4 regions of the Pseudomonas sp. GD03842 genome follow, and region 3 is predicted to be linked to each of the others. Evidence: predicted binding sites of a transcription regulator. Region 3 holds the regulator's gene; each other region holds the start of a gene.
What was found. The regulator sigma-54, encoded in region 3, starts transcription at its own class of promoters, with help from an activator protein. The targets are predictions, from matches to a motif close to ANTGGCATNNANNTTGCTNT.

Region 1 (4,907 bases), on a different contig from region 3:
GTGAGTGGGGGCAACCGCCGTTGGCTACCTGTGTGTTCTTTAAAGCAAAGTGTGGGCCAAAGGCGCGTAACGGGGCATCAGCCCAACAATTCGTTCATGGCAATGATCTGTTCCGCGACTTGAACAAGCTTCTGCTGTCGGCTCATGGCCTGCCTGCGCATCAAGGTGTAGGCCTCTTCCTCGTTGCAGTTTTTCATTTTCATCAGCAAGCCTTTGGCCGTCTCGATGCGTTTGCGCTCAGCCAATTGCTGGTCGCGCGCCTGCAACTGGGCGCGCAGATCCTGGTCGCTCTCGAAGCGGGCCATGGCCACGTCGAGAATCGGTTGCAAGCGTTGCGCGTGAATGCCTTCGACGATGTACGCGCTAACCCCCGACTTGATGGCCTGGCGCATCACACCAGGGTCGTGTTCATCGGTGAACATCACGATAGGCCGGGGCAGATCGCGGGTGACCAGCACCACTTGCTCCATCACATCGCGGCCGGGAGATTCGGTGTCGATCAGGATGACATCGGGTCGCACCGCTTGAACGCGTTTCGGCAAGTCGATGATCAGACCGGACTCGTCGATGACGTCAAAACCCGCCTCGACCAGTGCGGCTCTCAGGCGGCCGACTTTTTTCGGCGTATCGTTGATCAGCAGGATGCGCAACATATCCCGCCCTCAATGTTCGTTGGCGTCAGGCGCGGCACCGGCCAGCGCGTGAAGTGTGAAGCTGCGGGCATAACCTGCCGGATCGCGGCCGTCCCAAACCTTGCCATCGATCAACTGGCTGCTGCGCAGGGGCGAAGAGGGCACTTCTATGCTCAGGGCGCTGGCGGCTTGACGATACAGGTCCAACTGCTGGACCTGGCGGGCAACTGCCAGGTAATCCGGGTCTTCGCGCAGCAACCCCCATCGGCGGAATTGCGTCATGAACCACATCCCGTCAGACAGATACGGCATGTTCACCTCGCCATTGCGGTGAAAACTGACCGCGTGGTGATCCTGCCATTCATGACCGAGCCCGTCGCTGTAGTGGCCGAGCAATCGTGCTTCGATATCCTCGACCGGCGCGTTCACGTAGTCGACGCCGCTGAGCATTTGCGCAGCACTGCGGCGGTTGTCGAGGCTCCCCTCGATGAAGCGACTGGCCTCCAGCACTGCCATGACCAGGGCTCGTGCGGTGTTGGGGTATTGCTCGACAAACGCCAGGCTGCAGCCCAGCACCTTTTCCGGGTGGTCGGGCCAGATGGTCTGGCTGGTGGCAAGCGTAAAACCGAGCCGCTGGTTGACGGCGCTCGCCCCCCAGGGTTCGCCCACGCAGAACCCATCGATTCGCCCGGCCTTGAGATGCTCAACCATTTTGGGTGGCGGCACCACGACGCTCTCGACATCCTCGAGCGGGTGAATGCCTTGGCTGGCCAGCCAATAATACAGCCACATCGCGTGATTGCCGGTGGGCAGGGTCTGGGCGAAGGTCAGTTTTGTCCCGCTTTGGTGCGTATGGCGGTCCAGTGCTTCAGGAGTGATCACACCTGCCTGCTGCAGCGCCGTGGACAGGTTGATGCTCTGGCCATTCTGGTTCAACCCCATGAGCACTGCCATGTCCTGGGCCGCCACGCCAATGCCCAGTTGCGCTGCGTAGACCAGGCCATACAGGCTATGGGCGGCATGCAGTTCGCCATTGACCAGGTTATCGCGCAGGCTGCTCCAGGACGTCTGGCGCCGTAGTTGGATGTTGAGGCCGTATGGCTGGGAAAAACCCTGAGTGGCGGCGACGATCAGTGATGCGCAGTCAGTCAACGGCATAAAGCCCACGTCGATGCTGTTCAATTCCGGCGCGTCGCTGCCGTTGACCCAGGCCAATGCCGTAGGGAGGCTGTCATTCATGTGCTCGGTTCCGCGTGAAAGCGCGTTGGGGGCCATCGACCTTCCAAAAAAAAAAACGCCGCGCCCTCCGGGCTTTCGTCCAGAAGGTCGCGACGCCATTGTCAAATGCAGCCCGCCGTTGGACTGCACGTTTGACGCTATCCGAAGCAAGCCATATGCCAGCGAGTTCTCCAAGACGGCAAACTTAACGACATGCCTCGCGCTTGACCCTCGCGCACGTCTATAATCCGCGGCTGACTTCAGCCTCTCACGAGCCATGCCTGCCCATGTACAACCTGGCCCGCCAGTTACTGTTCAAACTCTCCCCTGAAACCTCTCACGATCTGTCCATCGATTTGATCGGCGCAGGGGGTCGGTTGGGTCTCAATAGCGTGTTCACCAAGGCACCCATGCGCCTGCCGGTGACTGTGATGGGCTTGCAGTTCCCCAATCCGGTGGGGCTGGCAGCCGGCCTGGACAAGAATGGCGCGGCCATCGATGGTTTCGCCCAACTGGGTTTCGGTTTCGTCGAGATCGGCACCGTGACGCCACGCGCTCAGCCAGGCAATCCGAAACCTCGGATCTTCCGCCTGCCTCATGCGGAGGGGATCATCAACCGCATGGGGTTCAATAACCTGGGTGTCGATCATCTGGTCAGCCGTGTGCAGGCGGCTCGATACAACGGCGTGCTGGGCATCAATATCGGTAAGAATTTTGACACCCCGGTGGAGCGCGCCGTCGACGACTACCTGATCTGTCTGGACAAGGTCTATGCCCACGCCAGCTACGTCACGGTCAACGTCAGTTCGCCCAACACGCCGGGTCTGCGCAGCCTGCAATTCGGCGACTCGCTCAAGCAACTGCTCGAAGCGCTGCGTGTGCGCCAGGAAGCCTTGACGCAGACCCATGGCAAACGCGTGCCGCTGGCGATCAAGATCGCCCCGGACATGAGCGACGAAGAGACTGTGCTCGTTGCCCATGCGTTGCTCGAATCGGGAATGGACGCCGTCATCGCCACCAACACCACCCTGAGCCGTGAAGGCGTCGAGAGTCTGCCACACGCCGACGAAGCGGGCGGGTTGTCGGGCGCGCCGGTGCGCGAGAAGAGCACCCACATCGTCAAGGTGCTGGCTGCGGAGTTGGGCGGCAAACTGCCGATCATCGCCGCCGGCGGGATCACCCAAGGTCGCCATGCTGCGGAAAAGATCGCGGCTGGCGCGAGCCTGGTGCAGGTGTATTCGGGCTTCATCTACAAGGGCCCGGCGCTGATTCGTGAATCGGTGGATGCGATCGCGGCGATGGGCCGTTGAGGTTCAAACGAAAAGAGGGGTCCCCATAGGGACCCCTCCTGGGCGTTGGCCCGCCGTCCGGATGGGACGTGCATGGTGCAGGTGTGAAGTGAATCTGATTGTCGAATCTCTTTTTAAGAAACCTTAATTAGGTCGGTCACCCAAGTGAAAAGGGTGTCAGCCGACTGCGTGAAGTTCGTTGAGTCTGTGTATACCCGCAGTGCCGGTCATACCGTCCCAGTTGTCGCCGCGTCCCTCTCGCCAGCCGTTGATCCAGGCTTGACGTACCGACGGTAGAGTAAATGGGCAAAGCTCACGGGATTTACCAGTTACGCCGTATTGATATCCGCGCGAAAAAGCTCTTTCCAACGGATCACGCTTAAGTCTTCTCATAGGGTGTTGCCCTCGTTTGTTGACTGTTATGTCCCTGGAGACCTCAGGTTGAGGCCAGGCAGAAATCATCTGCCGTTTCGTCGCCCGCTGCCGGCGTCGCGGGCTCTGCACCCCCGTCATTGCGTCGAAGGCTGAGGTGATTTCTAACCAATGAACCGAAGGGTGTGAATGACCGTTTTGTCATAAGAACGTAACGATTGAAGCTTTAAGGCCATAAGTGATGGGTGGATTCGCCGGGCTTTTTGCCGCCGAGCCCCTGATATGGGGGGCCCTGATCGAATGTGCGACGCGTTCTCATGCGGCCGTGATGGCTGATTGACGTCAGATTTAAAGCGACGAAGGGTCACCTCTGTGGCTTCTTATTCCCTTTGTTGTCGTGCTGAATCATGTTTTCAAATCAGATTTCGCGAACCCGGTGGTAGTTGGACCACGGGCTTCGCCGCCGCCTTCGACCTGTATCGTTGCGGCAAATGGGCACAACGGGTGTGCCACGCAGGTGTCCTCTCGGAAAGGCACCTGTTTGAAACAGGGCGGGCAACGCGTTGCCTGGCCACATTACGCCTTATGGCTCTGGAATTCTTATGTCGGACCGCTACGAACTCTTCCTCACCTGTCCCAAAGGGCTGGAAAGCCTGCTCGCTGAGGAGGCCACTGCGCTTGGCTTGCAGGACACCCGCGAACATACCTCGACCATTCGCGGCATCGCCGACATGGAAACCGCCTACCGGCTGTGCCTGTGGTCGCGTTTGGCCAACCGTGTCCTGCTGGTGCTCAAACGCTTTACGATGAAAAACGCCGATGACTTGTATCACGGCGTCCATGACATCGACTGGGCAGACCATCTGGAGCCCGACGGTACTCTGGCGGTGGAGTTCAGCGGCCATGGCTCGGGCATCGACAACACGCATTTCGGCGCTCTCAAGGTCAAGGATGCCATCGTCGACAAGCTGCGGACCCCCGATGGCGAGCGGCCTTCCATCGATAAGCTCAACCCGGATCTGCGTGTCCACCTGCGTCTGGATCGCGGTGAAGCGATTCTCTCCCTTGACCTGTCCGGCCACAGCCTGCACCAGCGGGGCTATCGCCTGCAGCAGGGCGCCGCGCCGCTCAAGGAAAACCTCGCCGCTGCCGTGCTGATCCGCTCGGGCTGGCCGCGTATCGCTGCCGAAGGAGGCGCGCTGGCTGACCCGATGTGCGGCGTGGGGACGTTTCTCGTGGAAGCAGCGATGATCGCCGCGGACATTGCGCCCAATCTCAAGCGCGAACGCTGGGGTTTTTCCGCGTGGCTGGGCCATGTCCCTGCGCTCTGGCGCAAGCTGCACGACGAGGCGCTGGCCCGCGCCGAAGCAGGGCTGGCTCGTCCACCGTTATGGAT
Region 2 (4,907 bases), on a different contig from region 3:
GTGCGGCGAGCGCAGCCCCTTGTAGCGGTCCTCGATACGCAATGCCATCTGCACGCTGTCCTGCACGCCGTAGCGACACCACGTGCTGCCCACGCAGGATTTCACCGTGCGGGTCGACTTCCCATAGGCGTGCCCCGTCTCGAACCCGGCGGCGATCAGCTCGGCCCAGATGTCCGGCAATTCGTGCAACTGGGCGCCGAACAGGTCGATGCGCTGGCCGCCGGTGATTTTGGTGTACAGGTCGTATTTCTTCGCCACCGCGCCAATCGCGATCAGGCCGTCCGGGGTGATCTCGCCAGCGGGAATGCGCGGCACCACCGAGTAGCTGCCGTTCTTCTGCATGTTGGCCATGAATGTGTCGTTCGTGTCCTGGAGGGGCACCAATGAAGGGTCCATGATCGGCTTGTTCCAGCAAGACGCAAGGATCGAGCCGACCGCTGGCTTGCAGATGTCGCAACCAAGATGGCCCTTGCCGTGACGGGTGAGCATGTCTTCGAATGTTTCGATTTTTTCGACCCGAGCGAAGGCGTATAGCTCCTGACGGGTATAGGCGAAGTGCTCGCACAGGCTTTTGTCCACGGCCACGCCGCGAGCGGTCAGTTCGTGTTCGAACACGCTTTTCAACAAGGCCGCACAGCCGCCGCACCCGGTGGCTGCCTTGGTGCAGGCCTTGATCGCCGCCAGGTCCGTGCAGCCGCTGTCGATGGCCGAGCAGATCGAGCCCTTGCTGACGTTGTGGCAGGAACACACGGTGGCCGTGGCCGGAAGGGCATCGGCCCCCAGCGTTGGGGCGCCTTCACTCTGCGGCATGATCAGGCTGGCCGGGTCGGCGGGCAGCTTTATGCCGTTCTGTGCGTATTGCAGCAGTGTGTCGTAATAGCTGTTGTCGCCCACCAAAACCGCTCCGAGTACCCGCTTGCCATCGGCGGAGACGACCAGACGGCGATAACTGGCCGTTGCCTCATCGATGAAGCGGTAACTGCGTGCGCCGGCCAGTGCGCCGTGGGCATCGCCGATCGAGCCGACATCGACGCCCAGCAACTTCAGCTTGGTCGACATATCGGCGCCGAAGAACGGCTCGGCCGCTTGACCGCACAGTTGTGCGGCCACATTGCGTGCCATTTGATACCCCGGTGCGACCAGGCCGAATACGCTGCCGTTCCAGGCCGCGCACTCGCCGATGGCGAAAATGTCGGCGTCGCCGGTACGGCAATGTTCGTCGATGGCGATCCCGCCCCGAGGGCCCAGTTCCAGGCCGCATTGGCGGGCAAGCGCGTCCTGAGGCCGAATGCCTGCCGAAAATACGATCAGGTCGGTTTCAAGGTATTCATCTGAGGCGAAATTCATGCGGTAGCGGTACGTTTCTCCCGCCGTGATCGATTGCGTCGCTCGCGACAGGTGCACGCCCACGCCCAGCGCTTCGATACGGGCCTTCAATGCCGCGCCGCCGAAGTCATCGAGTTGCACCGGCATCAGGCGCGGGGCGAATTCCACCACATGGGCCTCCAGCCCCAGGGATTTGAGGGCATTGGCGGCTTCCAGGCCCAGCAGACCACCGCCGACCACCACGCCGCGTTTGGCCTGGCGGGCCGCGGCGCGAATGGTGTCAAGGTCGTTCAGGGTGCGATACACCAAGCGCGAATGGCCTTCGGCGCCTTCGATTGGCGGTACGAAAGGGTACGAGCCTGTCGCCAACACCAGCTTGTCATAGCCAAAGCAGCCATGGGCGGTGATCACTTCACGGCGGACGCGGTCGATTTCCAGCACGGGCACGCCCAGGTGCAGGGTGAGCCCAGGGCGTTCGTAAAGCATTGCCTCGCTCAAGGCCAGTGACTCGGCGTCCCGGCCTGTGAAGTATTCGGAGAGGTGAACGCGGTCGTAAGCGCGTTGGCCTTCTTCGCCAAACACGTGGATACGATAGCGGTCGAGCGCACCGGCAGCGATCAGTTGCTCCACGCAGTGATGGCCGACCATGCCATTACCGACGACGATCAGGGTCTGCACAGCTTCAAGAGGGGCGACATTAGCGTTCATTTCGAGTCCCGGCCTAGGCCAATCAGGTTTTCGAAAGCAAAAAAAAGGCGCCCGGAACCTATGGGTTCCAGGCGCCTTTGCCTGTTCTGTTCAAGGGGTCCGCTCGACAGCGCTGTCAGCGGAACCTGTGTGGCCCCTTGGCGGATCCTCGTTGATCGGCGGGGGCTGCCAGCCAACATGGGCTGGACATGGTTAGAGCAAAGCAACGGTTGTGCCAGTGGTTACCGATTCGTTGACCCTCGGCCCCTTTACCGCCCCCGGGTGCCAGGAAACGCAGGCGATCACCACGAACAAACCGCCGCGACTTGCTTGCGATCAAGCGGGCAGAACCCAGAACACGCCGATCACATTTGGCACGGAAAAGGTGCATGTGCGTTCGTATTGCCCCAGCCTGAAGCCGTCGTGCAGGGGGTGCGCGTTCACTCTTTATAGAGCCAAGCCTCATCGTTTCGGCACCTGGCCATGACTGGCCTGGCGTTTGCAGATGCCCGAACACAGGCAATCAACGCCGATTGCCCACTTCACGACAAAGGCGCCGTGTACTCCCCGTCATCTGAGGGTGGAGAACAAGGCGTCTTTTTCGTTTCTGGAAGGTGGGATATGGCGAGCAACAGCGTACGAAGTGTGTGTCCTTATTGTGGTGTCGGTTGCGGCATCGTCATGCAGGTCGAGGACAATCGCGTGGTCAAGGTCCGCGGTGACAAAGCTCATCCCGCCAATCTCGGCCGTCTGTGCACCAAGGGCACCACGTGCGGTCAGGCGATTGCCGCGCCAGGGCGCATGGCGTCGGCCTACGTACGCCGTCACCCGGATCAGGACCCAATACCTGCCGCCATCGACAGTGCAATCCGTGAGACGGCGCGTCGGCTGAGGTCGATCCTCGACCGGGACGGCCCAGACGCACTGGCCTTTTATGTCTCGGGACAACTGTCTCTTGAGGCCCAGTATCTGGCTAACAAGTTAGCCAAAGGCTTCGTACGGACGAATCACATCGAATCGAACTCGCGGTTGTGCATGGCCAGTGCGAGCAGCGGCTACAAGCTGTCGCTTGGCTCGGACGGGCCGCCCGGCGCCTACGATGATTTCGATAAAGCGACGCTGTTTTTCGTCATCGGCGCGAACATGGCGGACTGTCACCCGATCCTGTTTCTGCGCATGATGGATCGGGTCAAGGCCGGGGCCAGGCTGATCGTCGTCGACCCGCGGCGCACGGCCACGGCAGACAAGGCCGACCTGTTCCTGCAGATCAACCCCGGCACCGATCTGGCGCTGCTCAACGGTTTGCTGCATTTGCTGCTGCAAAACGGTGACATCGATACCGCTTTCATTGCCGCCTATACCGAAGGCTGGGAAGCCATGCCGGGATTTCTCGCCGACTACACGCCGTCCCGGGTCGCGCAACTGACCGGCCTGGCGGAAAGCGCCATTCGGCGAGCCGCGCAGATGATCGGCCAGGCGCCCGAATGGATGAGCTGCTGGACCATGGGCTTGAACCAAAGCACCCATGGCACCTGGAATACCAACGCGCTGTGCAACCTGCATTTGGCCACGGGGGCGATTTGTCGTCCTGGCAGCGGTCCGTTTTCCTTGACCGGCCAACCCAATGCGATGGGCGGCCGCGAAATGGGCTATATGGGGCCGGGACTTCCCGGGCAGCGTTCGGTACTCGTCGAAGAAGATCGCCGGTTCGTGGAACAGCTGTGGGCGATCCCCCAGGGCAGTCTGGCTCAGAAGGTGGGAGGGGGCACCATTGATCTGTTCGAGCAAATGCGTGACGGCCGGATCAAGGCCTGTTGGATCATCTGCACCAACCCGGTGGCCAGCGTCGCCAACCGCGGGGCCGTCATCGAGGCCCTGCAGGCGGCTGAGTTGGTCATCGTTCAAGATGCCTATCTCGACACCGAGACCAACCGCTACGCCGACATCTTGTTGCCCGGGGCGCTCTGGGCCGAAGCGGAAGGGGTGATGATCAATTCCGAGCGCAACCTCTGCCTGACGCAAAAGGCGGTTCAGGCACCTGGCGAGGCCATGGCCGACTGGCAGATCATCGCGCGGGTGGCCTGCGAAATGGGCTTTGCCGAGGCGTTCAGCTATGCCTCTGCTGAAGCGGTATTCGAGGAGATCAAACAGGCGTGGAACCCCAAGACCGGTTACGACATTCGCGGTGCCTCATATTCGCGTTTGCGTGATCAACCTTTGCAATGGCCGATTGCGCCCGACGGCGAGGGCTCGCGAAATCCAGTGCGCTACCTCAATACCGGCGTCAGCCAAACGCTGAAGTTGGACGATCAGGGCCGTCGTCCGGCCATCGTGTTCGCCACCCCGTCCGGCAAGGCGCAGTTCATGCCACGCCCGCACCTGTTGCCCGCCGAAATGCCCAGCGATGCGTTCCCGATGGTGCTCAATACCGGCCGCCTGCAGCATCAATGGCATACGCTGACCAAGACCGGCAAAGTTGCCACCCTGAACACGCTCAACCCAGGTCCCTTCATCGAAATTCATCCCGAGGACGCCGAAGTGTTGGGCATCGTCGACCAGGACGCCGTAGAAGTGCGGTCTGTCCGGGGCCGTGCCGTGTTGCCTGCGCTGGTCACGGATCGCGTGCTGCCAGGCAATTGCTTCGCGCCGTTTCACTGGAACGACGTATATGGTGACAACCTGGCCATCAACGCCGTGACCAGCGACGCGGTCGATCCTCTCTCGCAGCAGCCGGAATTCAAGTGCTGTGCGGTGGCGTTGAAGAAAGTCGAACTGATCGGTCATCAATTTCTCGATCTGCCGCAGGCCAACGGCGACGAGGAGCAGGCGATGGAAGGTGAGCCCCTGTTGACCGTGCTTTGGGCTTCGCAGACGGGCAACGCCGAGACGCTGGC
Region 3 (4,907 bases):
AATGGCTCGGCAGGTTGCGCGCGTCTATGGAGACCGCGAGCAGCGGTTCGGCCAGTTCAGTGTTGATCAATGCGCGTTCGGCGAGCTCGGGCAGCAGCCCGGCCGGCAGATTGTCGACGCAGTAGAAGCCGCTGTCTTCAAGAACATCGAGGGCCGTACTCTTGCCAGAGCCGGAGCGACCGCTGACGATGATCATGCGCATGATCAGTGGCCGTTCTGGACGTGGAGCACAACGTTGTAGAGCTCATCGCTACTTTTGGCCGCGCGCAGGCTGGCGCGGACGTCGGCGCGATCGAGCATGCTGGCGATCTGGCGCAGCAGCTCCAGATGAGCATCGGTTGCCGCTTCGGGCACGAGCAGGACGAAAAGCAGGTCTACAGGCGCGCCGTCGATGGCATCGAAGTCAACAGGCCGCTCCAGATGGAGCACCGCGCTGACCGGCGCACTGCATCCCTTGAGCCGACAGTGCGGAATGGCGATGCCGTTTCCGAAACCGGTCGAGCCCAGTTTTTCGCGGGCAATGAGGCTTTCGTACACAGTTTCCCAGTCGAACTCGGGCACTTGCTGCCCGATCAGTCTGGCGATCTGTTCCAGTACGGCTTTTTTACTGCCGCCTGGCACGTTCACCAAGGAACGGCCAGGGGTCAGGATGTTTTCAAGTCGGATCATGGATGGGGAGTATCAGCGAGCTGCCGCACCCTTGAGGATGCTTTGCTGCTTTTCCTTATGCTTGAGCAATTGTCTGTCGAGCTTGTCCGTGAGCAGGTCGATCGCCGCGTACATGTCGTCATGTTCCGCAATGGCAACCACCTCTCCACCAGGGATATGCAAGGTGGCCTCGATCTTCTGTTTGAGCTTCTCGACGGCCATCGTCACCTGCACGTTCGTAATCTTGTCAAAGTGCCCTTCGAGCTTCTTCAGCTTCAGCTCGACGTACTCGCGCAGAGGCTTGGTGACTTCCAGTTGGTGTCCACTGATGTTGACTTGCATACAGCTTCTCCTTCGTTGCCAGTGCATTAAGAGGCAGGCTTGGATGCCTGCCACTGGAACGCTGTGGCTGTGGCGTTACATCAGTCGCTTACGTTCGCTCGAAGGCGCTATCCCGAGAGATTCGCGATACTTGGCGACGGTGCGACGCGCCACTTGAATGCCTTGTGCCTCCAGTAAACCAGCGATCTTGCTGTCGCTCAACGGCTTTTTCTGATTTTCCGCGGCAACCAGTTTCTTGATGATCGCGCGGATCGCCGTGGACGAGCATTCACCGCCTTCGGAGGTGCTGACGTGACTGGAAAAGAAGTACTTCAGTTCATAGATGCCACGGGGCGTGTGCATGAATTTCTGCGTGGTCACGCGTGAAATCGTCGATTCGTGCATGCCCACCGCTTCTGCGATGTCATGCAGCACCAAGGGTTTCATTGCCTCGTCGCCGTATTCCAGGAAACCCCTCTGATGCTCGACGATCTGGGTCGCCACTTTCATGAGGGTCTCGTTCCGGCTTTGCAGGCTCTTGATGAACCAGCGCGCTTCCTGCAACTGATTGCGCATGAAGGTGTTGTCCGCACTGGTGTCGGCGCGACGCACGAAACCGGCGTACTGAGGATTCACCCGCAGGCGCGGCACTGCCTCCTGGTTGAGTTCGACCAGCCAACGTTCGTTGTCCTTGCGCACGATGACGTCCGGCACGACGTATTCGGCTTCGGTCGACTCGATCTGCGAGCCGGGGCGGGGATTGAGGCTCTGAACCAGCTCGATGACCTGACGCAGGTCGTCTTCCTTGATTTTCATCCGGCGCATCAATTGCGCGTAATCGCGGCTGCCCAGCAAATCGATGTAGTCGCTGACCAGTCGCTGGGCTTCGGCCAACCACTTGGTCTTCACCGGAAGCTGGCGCAATTGCAGCAGCAGGCATTCGCTCAGCGTCCTAGCACCGACGCCAGCCGGTTCGAACTGCTGGATGCGGTGCAGGACGGCTTCGATTTCGTCCAGTTCGATGTCGAGTTCTGGATCGAATGCGTCGAGCAATTCCTCCAGCGACTCGTCCAGATATCCCTGGTTGTTGATGCAGTCGATCAGCGTGACGGCAATCAGGCGGTCGGTGTCGGACATGGGCGCCAGGTTCAACTGCCAGAGCAGATGGCTTTGCAGGCTCTCACCCGCCGAGGTGCGGGTGGTGAAGTCCCACTCATCGTCATCGTTGCTTGGCAGGCTGCTGGCGCTGGTCTGGTAGATGTCTTCCCACGCCGTATCGACGGGCAGTTCGTTGGGAATGCGTTCGCTGTCGCCCCATTCGCCGTCTTCGAGATTGTCGACCGTGGTGGTCGAAGATTCCTGGTATGTCGGTTCTTGAACGTCGGCAGCTGGCTTGGCTTCGACGTTATCGGCCATGGGATCAGCGTTGTCGAAATCGTCGCCTTCTTCCTGGCGTTCCAGCATGGGGTTGGATTCCAATGCCTCCTGGATTTCCTGTTGAAGATCCAGCGTCGACAATTGGAGCAAGCGGATGGCCTGTTGCAGCTGCGGCGTCATCGTCAGCTGCTGGCCCATTCTCAAGACTAGCGAAGGTTTCATGGCAGGGGCTTAATACCTTATTCGCCGGCGCGCTCGCGCCATCCACTACGAGGCGCCGAGGCGCCAAACTAAGCAAATTATATGCCTGAAAGCGGCTCGTTTGCCTAGAGTGTGATGGCAGTTAATGCGAGGTTGGCGATGAGCCGCATGCTGCGTTCACTCGCCACCCGCTCGTCATCGGCCTTTTAAAGGCGGAACTCGTGGCCGAGGTACACTTCCTTCACCAATTGGTTGGCAAGGATCGTTTCGGCATCACCCTCTGCGATGAGCTGCCCATCGTTAACGATGTAGGCTGTTTCGCAGATATCGAGCGTTTCACGGACATTGTGATCAGTGATCAGAACGCCGATGCCTTTCGCTTTCAGGTGGTGGATGATCTGCTTGATGTCGCCAACGGAGATAGGGTCGACACCGGCGAAAGGTTCGTCCAGCAGGATGAACTTGGGGGAGGTGGCCAAGGCCCGTGCAATTTCCACACGGCGGCGCTCACCACCCGACAGGCTCATGCCCAGGTTGTCGCGGATGTGGGTGATGTGAAATTCCTGGAGCAGGCTTTCCAGCTCCTTGCGACGCCCGGCGCGGTCGAGGTCCTTGCGGGTCTCGAGGATGGCCATGATGTTGTCCGAGACCGACAGCTTGCGGAAGATCGAGGCTTCCTGCGGCAGATAGCCAATACCGGCGCGGGCGCGACCGTGCATGGGCTGATGGCTCACATCCTGATCGTCGATCAGCACGCGGCCCTGATCGGCCTGCACCAGGCCGACGATCATGTAGAAGCAGGTCGTCTTGCCTGCGCCGTTCGGCCCCAGGAGGCCAACGATCTGGCCGCTGTCGATGGACAGGCTGACGTCACGGACGACCTGGCGAGCCTTGTAGGACTTGGCCAGGTGTTGGGCTTTCAGCGTTGCCATTACTGGGCCTTCTGCTGGTCGGTTTTCTTTTTCGGCTGGATCACCATGTCGACGCGAGGGCGCGATTCGGTGACCTTGCTGCCGTTGGCGCGGCCGGCGCTCGCCAGCTTGCGCACGGTGTCATAGACAATCTTCTCGCCCTGGGTGGTGTTGTTGTCCTTGTCGACAACCTTGGCCTTGTCGATCAGCACGACCCGGTTTTGCGGAGCATGGTACTGAATCGTTACGCCCCAGCCCTGAACGGGTTTCGGATCACCTGCCGTCTGCAGCTGTTCGAAATACGCAAGGTTACCCACGGAAGTCACGACGTCGATGTCGCCCGCCGGAGTGCGCGTCATGGTCACCTTGTTGCCGGTGACCTTCATCGAGCCTTGGGTAATGATCACATTCCCGGTGTAGGTGGCGATGCCTTGTTTATCATCCAGCTGGGCGTCGTCGGCCTGGATACGGATAGGCTGATCCTGATCGTTCGGCAGAGCCCAGGCGCTCACGCTTCCCAGTGCTGCGCCCAAGCCGAGCAAAATAGGGAGGGTTTTAAGGAGCCTCATACTGTCCTCTTGCATTCGATAGCAGGTGAATCCTGCTTTCTTTTAGATAGGCCTTCATACCCGTACCGGTGCTCACGCCGTTAAATCCGTCGATTCTAACGGGTTGCGCGGTTTCCGCATATTGCTTCTGAGGGAAGACGGTCATGCGGGTGCTGGTGATGATCGTGGTGCGGTTCTTTTCGTCGGTGCGGTTGATGCGCACATCGTCGATCAGCTCGACGTGGTCGCCGCCAGGTGAGACTTCAGCGCGCACGCTTTTCACATGCCACGGAAATTCCGTTCCGCGGTACATCGCCAGGACAGGCGTCGTCATCAGTGTCACGTCTGTGGCCTTGAGGTGCTCCACCTTGTCCGCCGTCAGGTCGTACTGGACCGAGCCGTCTTCCAGGTACTGGATGCTGTGGGCGTTCGTCGCATAGTAGTCGATCGCGCTTTCGTCCACGGCCGGCTTGGGTTGGTCCATGAAGCTTTCCGGGCTGATGTTCCAGTAGCCCGCCGCTGCAAGCAGTGCGGCAAGGACACCGAATGTCAGAAATGTACGAATCCGTTTACTCAGCATAATTGCACTTCTATAAGTAGGCGGCGTGGGCCGCTTCGAGGTTGCCCTGAGCGCTCAGGATCAACTCGCAGAATTCCCGGGCAGCGCCTTCGCCGCCGCGTGCCTGGGTGACGCCGTCCGCATGTTCGCGGACGAAACCGGCCGCGTTGGCAACCGCCATGCCCAGACCGACGCGGCGAATCACCGGCAGATCCGGCAGATCATCGCCCAGGTAGGCCACCTGTTCGTAGCTCAGGTTCAATTGCTCGAGCAGTTCATCGAGCACCACCAATTTGTCTTCGCGGCCCTGATAAAGGTGCGCGATGCCCAGGTTCTTGGCGC
Region 4 (4,907 bases), on a different contig from region 3:
TTCGCGTTCTTGTGCGGCTGATCGGTGAATACCCGGTTTCCTTCGGCATCGATGTAGGTGTAGACGTCGGCAACGGCCGTTTGAGTCAGCGTTATCAACAGACATAGCAGCGCGACGCGTGCCCAGCTCACTTCAAGGCTTGCCGACATGAACGCGCTGCACGGTCAGGTTGACGGTCTGGCTCTGCTGGACGATCTCGGAGCCCTGTAACACCTGCACCGAAAGACTGTGCTCGCCCCGGTCCTGCTCCAGAACCTGGAAGCGCGGGATATTGCTGGGCGGCCCATAAGGTCTGCCGTCAATCATCAATTGCAACATGTGACCGGGCTGTAGGCGCGGCTGTATGGCGACGCCAACGGTGAATGAGCCGTTGTTGGCGCGCAAGGCTTCTCCGTCAGGCAGGTCTGTCAATTCAAGCACCTGGTATGTCGCGGCCGCTTGCTGGTTCTGAGCAGGTGCTGGACCTGGTGGGGGAGGTGCTGGCGCAACGGTATCGACGCTGTTGAGCGGTGGCAGGTTGACCGCTTCAGCCTTGGTGCCATCGGGTGGTTGATTGCTATAGGCGGTGTTGCCGTTGGCGTCGGTATATTTGTAAATCTGCGCGACAGCGGGAAGCGCAAGCAACAGCAGCACTAAGGCGAGGCTTTGACGCATGAACACTCCATGACCACGATCGGAAAAACGTCCAGCAAGACCTGCGCTATTTCCATAGCGTCAGACATTGGGGCCAGCATAGAGCAAAACCAACATCACGGTTGGTGTGCTCGGGCAGTTCTCGGGATCAGCGGTCATCCGCCGGCAGGCATAGGCTGTCGGACGCCCGCTGCAGCGCGGTGACCGCGATCGGATCGGTCGTCTGGCGCTGGATCTCGACCTGCACCCAGTCTCGGCATGCCTTGTCATGGCGGAACGTCTGGAACGCTGCGTATTTCTGCATCATGACCGGCTGCAGCGCGTCGAGCCGCGTGCGAATGCCCGCGGTCAGGCTTTCACCTGGAGTCTCGGGGGGTTGAGTGGTATGCCAGTGTTCCAGCCGTGCGTATTGGACCATCTTGTTGGCGTCGATCTGGGCCGTCATGAAACGACGCACGTCATCTTTTTCCAGCCCATAACGGGTCGCCTGCCCCTGCGCATTGGCGATCACCTGTTGCTCGCGCTCGGTGTCCTGCACCGGCTTGCCGCTGTAGAACTTGCTTCGCGCGACATCGGTCGCGATGTCGAGGCGCTGATTCATCGCCTCGATCAGCGGGCGAAGTGCGGGAGGGGCGGAGGCCGCCGATGGGGTGGCGCAACCGGTGGTCAGGGCTGCGGCGAAAAGCATCAGCCAGGGGGAGGCTGGCATTCTTGAGAGTGGGCCAGTCATAACGGCATCCAGGCAGGAAAGAAGGTGGGACAGTATTCACGAAATACGGTCGGAAAAAACGATAAACATGTACCACTCACCTATGAGTTCGACACGCTCATGCTATACCCGCCGTCAAGACGCGCCTTAAATGACGGGCACAAAAAAGGCCTCCCGAAGGAGGCCTCTTATCGAACCGCCGCAGAATCAGACGCTGTAGTACAGGTCGTATTCCAGTGGGTGAACGAAGGTGCGGACCTTGATTTCTTCTTCCGACTTCAGAGCGATGTAAGCGTCGATGAAATCGTCGCTGAATACGCCGCCTTTGGTCAGGAAGGCACGGCCCTTGTCCAGCTCTTCCAGGGCTTCTTTCAGGCTGCCGCAAACTTGTGGGATCTCTGCTGCTTCTTCTGGCGGCAGGTCGTACAGGTTCTTGTCAGCGGCATCGCCTGGGTGGATCTTGTTCTGGATACCGTCCAGGCCAGCCATCAGCAGCGCCGAGAAAGCCAGGTATGGGTTGGCAGCCGGGTCTGGGAAGCGTGCTTCGATACGACGGCCTTTAGGGCTGGAGACGTACGGAATGCGGATAGAGGCGGAACGGTTGCGCGCCGAGTAGGCCAGCATCACCGGTGCTTCGAAACCTGGGACCAGACGCTTGTAGGAGTTGGTCGACGGGTTGGTGAAGCCGTTCAGCGCCTTACCGTGCTTGATGATGCCGCCGATGAAGTACAGAGCGGTATCGGACAGGCCGGCATAGCCTTCGCCTGCGAAGGTGTTCTTGCCATCCTTGGAGATGGACATGTGAACGTGCATGCCCGAACCGTTATCGCCGTACAGAGGCTTAGGCATGAAGGTGGCGGTACGGCCGTAGGCGTCGGCGACGTTGTGCACCACGTACTTCAGGGTCTGGGTTTCGTCGGCTTTCTTCACCAGGGTGTTGAACTTGACGCCGATTTCGTTCTGGCCGGCAGTCGCCACTTCGTGGTGGTGAACTTCGACGGTCAGGCCCATTTCTTCCAGTGCGTTGCACATGGCAGTACGGATTTCGTGGTCGTGGTCGACCGGTGGAACCGGGAAGTAACCGCCTTTGACGCCTGGACGGTGACCTTTGTTGCCGCCTTCGACTTCCTGGTCAGTCATCCACGAACCCTGTTCGGAGAAGATCTTGAACATGGAACCGGAGATGTCGGATTTGAACTGTACCGAATCGAAAATGAAGAATTCTGGCTCAGGGCCGACGAATACGGTGTCACCGATCCCGGTGGACTTCAGGTATTCCTCAGCGCGGTGAGCGATGGCGCGTGGGTCGCGGTCGTAACCTTGCATGGTCGAAGGTTCGATGATGTCGCACACCAAAATCAGGGTCGGCTCTTCGGTGAACGGGTCCAGAACGGCGGTTTCGTCGTCCGGCAGCAGGATCATGTCGGAGGCTTCGATGCCTTTCCAGCCGGAGATGGACGAACCGTCGAACATCTTGCCGACTTCGAAGAAGTCGTCGTCCAGTGCATCGCGCGCTGGCATGGTGACGTGCTGCTGCTTGCCTTTGGTGTCCGTGAAGCGCAGATCAATCCACTTAACGTCATGATCTTTGATGAGTTGAACCGACTTCGACATGCTGTCCTCCGGGTGGAATAGGGCTGGGTAGTTGTTGGCCCTTCAATTTGGGTGATGCCGGGCGCGATAGTCGGCCAAGGCAACCTGCCTCACAAGGGAGCAATTTGCATGCCAGTGCCCCGTGTTGGGTTTCTCGCTCGAAACACCCGTTTTTGCGGCGCAAAACGTCGCATTTCTGAAAATGGGCGCACCTTTATGGTGCTTGATAATTGTATACAGTGCATTTTTGGTGCGCTGATGATCGGGCGTACGATAACTGGTTAAACCTTGAGCAATTTCCGCTATAATCCGCGCCCCCCTTTTTCGACCGGCACCTCGCGCGCTGTTTTCATGAAACTAATCGTCAAAGTTTTTCCAGAAATCACCATCAAAAGCCGGCCTGTGCGCAAGCGCTTCATCAAACAGCTGGCCAAGAACATCCGTACCGTGCTCCGCGATCTGGACCCGGCACTGGTGGTCGATGGCGTGTGGGACAACCTGGAGGTCGAAACGAAGGTCGAGGATACGAAAGTGCTGCACGAGATGACCCAGCGCCTCAGTTGCATGCCGGGGATCACACATTTTCTGCAGATCGACGAATACCCGCTGGGCGACATGGACGACATTTACGAAAAGTGCAAACTGCACTTCGGCCATGCGTTGCCCGGCAAGATTTTCTCGGTGCGCTGCAAGCGTGGCGGCCACCATGATTTCAGCTCGATGGATGTCGAGCGCTACGTGGGTAGCAAACTGCGCCGCGAGTGCGGTGCAGCGGGCATTTCGCTGAAGGCGCCCGAAGTCGAGGTGCGGATCGAGATTCGCGATCAGCGCCTGTTCGTCATTCACAGCCAACATGACAGCATCGGCGGTTATCCACTGGGTTCGCTGGAACAGACGTTGGTGCTGATGTCCGGCGGCTTCGACTCGACCGTGGCTGCCTACCACATCATCCGGCGCGGGATGATGAGCCATTTCTGCTTCTTCAACCTGGGTGGTCGTGCGCATGAATTGGGCGTGATGGAAGTGGCCCATTTCCTCTGGAAAAAGTACGCCAGCTCTCAGCGTGTGCTGTTCATCAGTGTGCCGTTCGAGGAAGTGCTGGGAGAAATTCTCGGGAAAGTCGACGACAGTCATATGGGTGTCGTATTGAAGCGTATGATGTTGCGCGCAGCGAGCCGAATGGCCGACCGCCTCGAGATCGATGCGCTGGTCACCGGCGAGGCGATTTCCCAGGTGTCGAGCCAGACGCTGCCGAACCTTTCGGTCATCGACTGCGTCACGGAAAAGCTGGTCTTGCGTCCGCTCATCGCCAGCCACAAGCAGGACATCATCGACGAAGCCGACGCGATCGGTTCCGGGGATTTTGCCCGGCACATGCCTGAGTACTGCGGCGTGATTTCGGTCAATCCGAAAACCGCAGCCAAGCGCTATCGCGTCGAGCATGAAGAAAAAGCGTTCGACATGGCCGTACTGGATCGCGCGATCGAGAATGCGCGCCTGATGCCTATCGATCGAGTGATCGAAGAGCTTGGCCAGGACGTACAGGTCGAGGAAGTCAGCCAGGCGCTGGCGGGGCAAGTGATCATCGACATTCGTCATCCCGACGAAGCCGAGGACAGCCCGCTGGAACTGTCGGGCATCGAAGTGCAGGCACTGCCGTTCTTCGCAGTGAACAGCCGCTTCAAGGAACTGGACCCTACGCGCCAGTACCTGCTGTATTGCGACAAAGGCGTCATGAGTCGCCTGCATGCTCATCATCTGCTCAGTGAGGGGCATGCCAATGTGCGCGTTTATCGACCGAGCTAAGTGCCCGGGGCTGTTTGCCTGTGGCCTGCGTCACCGGCCCCCCGACACCAGTCGTCAGCCGTAACGGCTTGCGCCGGTTTCTGTCTTCATAGCTGACTACAATCAGTCAGCTCACCGAATCCTCTGATCGAGATACACAAGTGATCGAAAATCTACGTAACATCGC

Region 1: a site for sigma-54 is predicted at 2,015-2,034, ahead of N5D61_RS00350 (CmpA/NrtA family ABC transporter substrate-binding protein). Genes of this name have one in related genera too.
Region 2: a site for sigma-54 is predicted at 2,234-2,253, ahead of nirB (nitrite reductase large subunit NirB). Genes of this name have one in related genera too.
Region 4: a site for sigma-54 is predicted at 3,053-3,072, ahead of glnA (glutamate--ammonia ligase). Genes of this name have one in related genera too.

Annotation. Positions count from the first base shown of each region.
Region 1 covers NZ_JAOCEA010000001.1:71,502-76,408, forward strand. The annotation lists gene N5D61_RS00345 (ANTAR domain-containing response regulator) at 78-653, opposite strand; gene N5D61_RS00350 (CmpA/NrtA family ABC transporter substrate-binding protein) at 663-1,871, opposite strand; gene N5D61_RS00355 (quinone-dependent dihydroorotate dehydrogenase) at 2,138-3,160, shown strand; gene rmf (ribosome modulation factor) at 3,317-3,532, opposite strand; gene rlmKL (bifunctional 23S rRNA (guanine(2069)-N(7))-methyltransferase RlmK/23S rRNA (guanine(2445)-N(2))-methyltransferase RlmL) at 4,114-4,907, shown strand, end outside.
Region 2 covers NZ_JAOCEA010000009.1:217,605-222,511, forward strand. The annotation lists gene nirB (nitrite reductase large subunit NirB) at 1-2,034, opposite strand, end outside; gene N5D61_RS15155 (bifunctional nitrate reductase/sulfite reductase flavoprotein subunit alpha) at 2,635-4,907, shown strand, end outside.
Region 3 covers NZ_JAOCEA010000004.1:215,637-220,543, forward strand. The annotation lists gene rapZ (RNase adapter RapZ) at 1-202, opposite strand, end outside; gene ptsN (PTS IIA-like nitrogen regulatory protein PtsN) at 205-669, opposite strand; gene raiA (ribosome-associated translation inhibitor RaiA) at 682-990, opposite strand; gene N5D61_RS08090 (RNA polymerase factor sigma-54) at 1,066-2,568, opposite strand; gene lptB (LPS export ABC transporter ATP-binding protein) at 2,754-3,479, opposite strand; gene lptA (lipopolysaccharide transport periplasmic protein LptA) at 3,479-4,027, opposite strand; gene lptC (LPS export ABC transporter periplasmic protein LptC) at 4,014-4,586, opposite strand; gene N5D61_RS08110 (HAD family hydrolase) at 4,597-4,907, opposite strand, start outside.
Region 4 covers NZ_JAOCEA010000008.1:8,025-12,931, forward strand. The annotation lists gene N5D61_RS12870 (DUF4124 domain-containing protein) at 1-149, opposite strand, end outside; gene N5D61_RS12875 (DUF4124 domain-containing protein) at 133-654, opposite strand; gene N5D61_RS12880 (chorismate mutase) at 782-1,342, opposite strand; gene glnA (glutamate--ammonia ligase) at 1,550-2,956, opposite strand; gene thiI (tRNA uracil 4-sulfurtransferase ThiI) at 3,287-4,741, shown strand; gene typA (translational GTPase TypA) at 4,882-4,907, shown strand, end outside.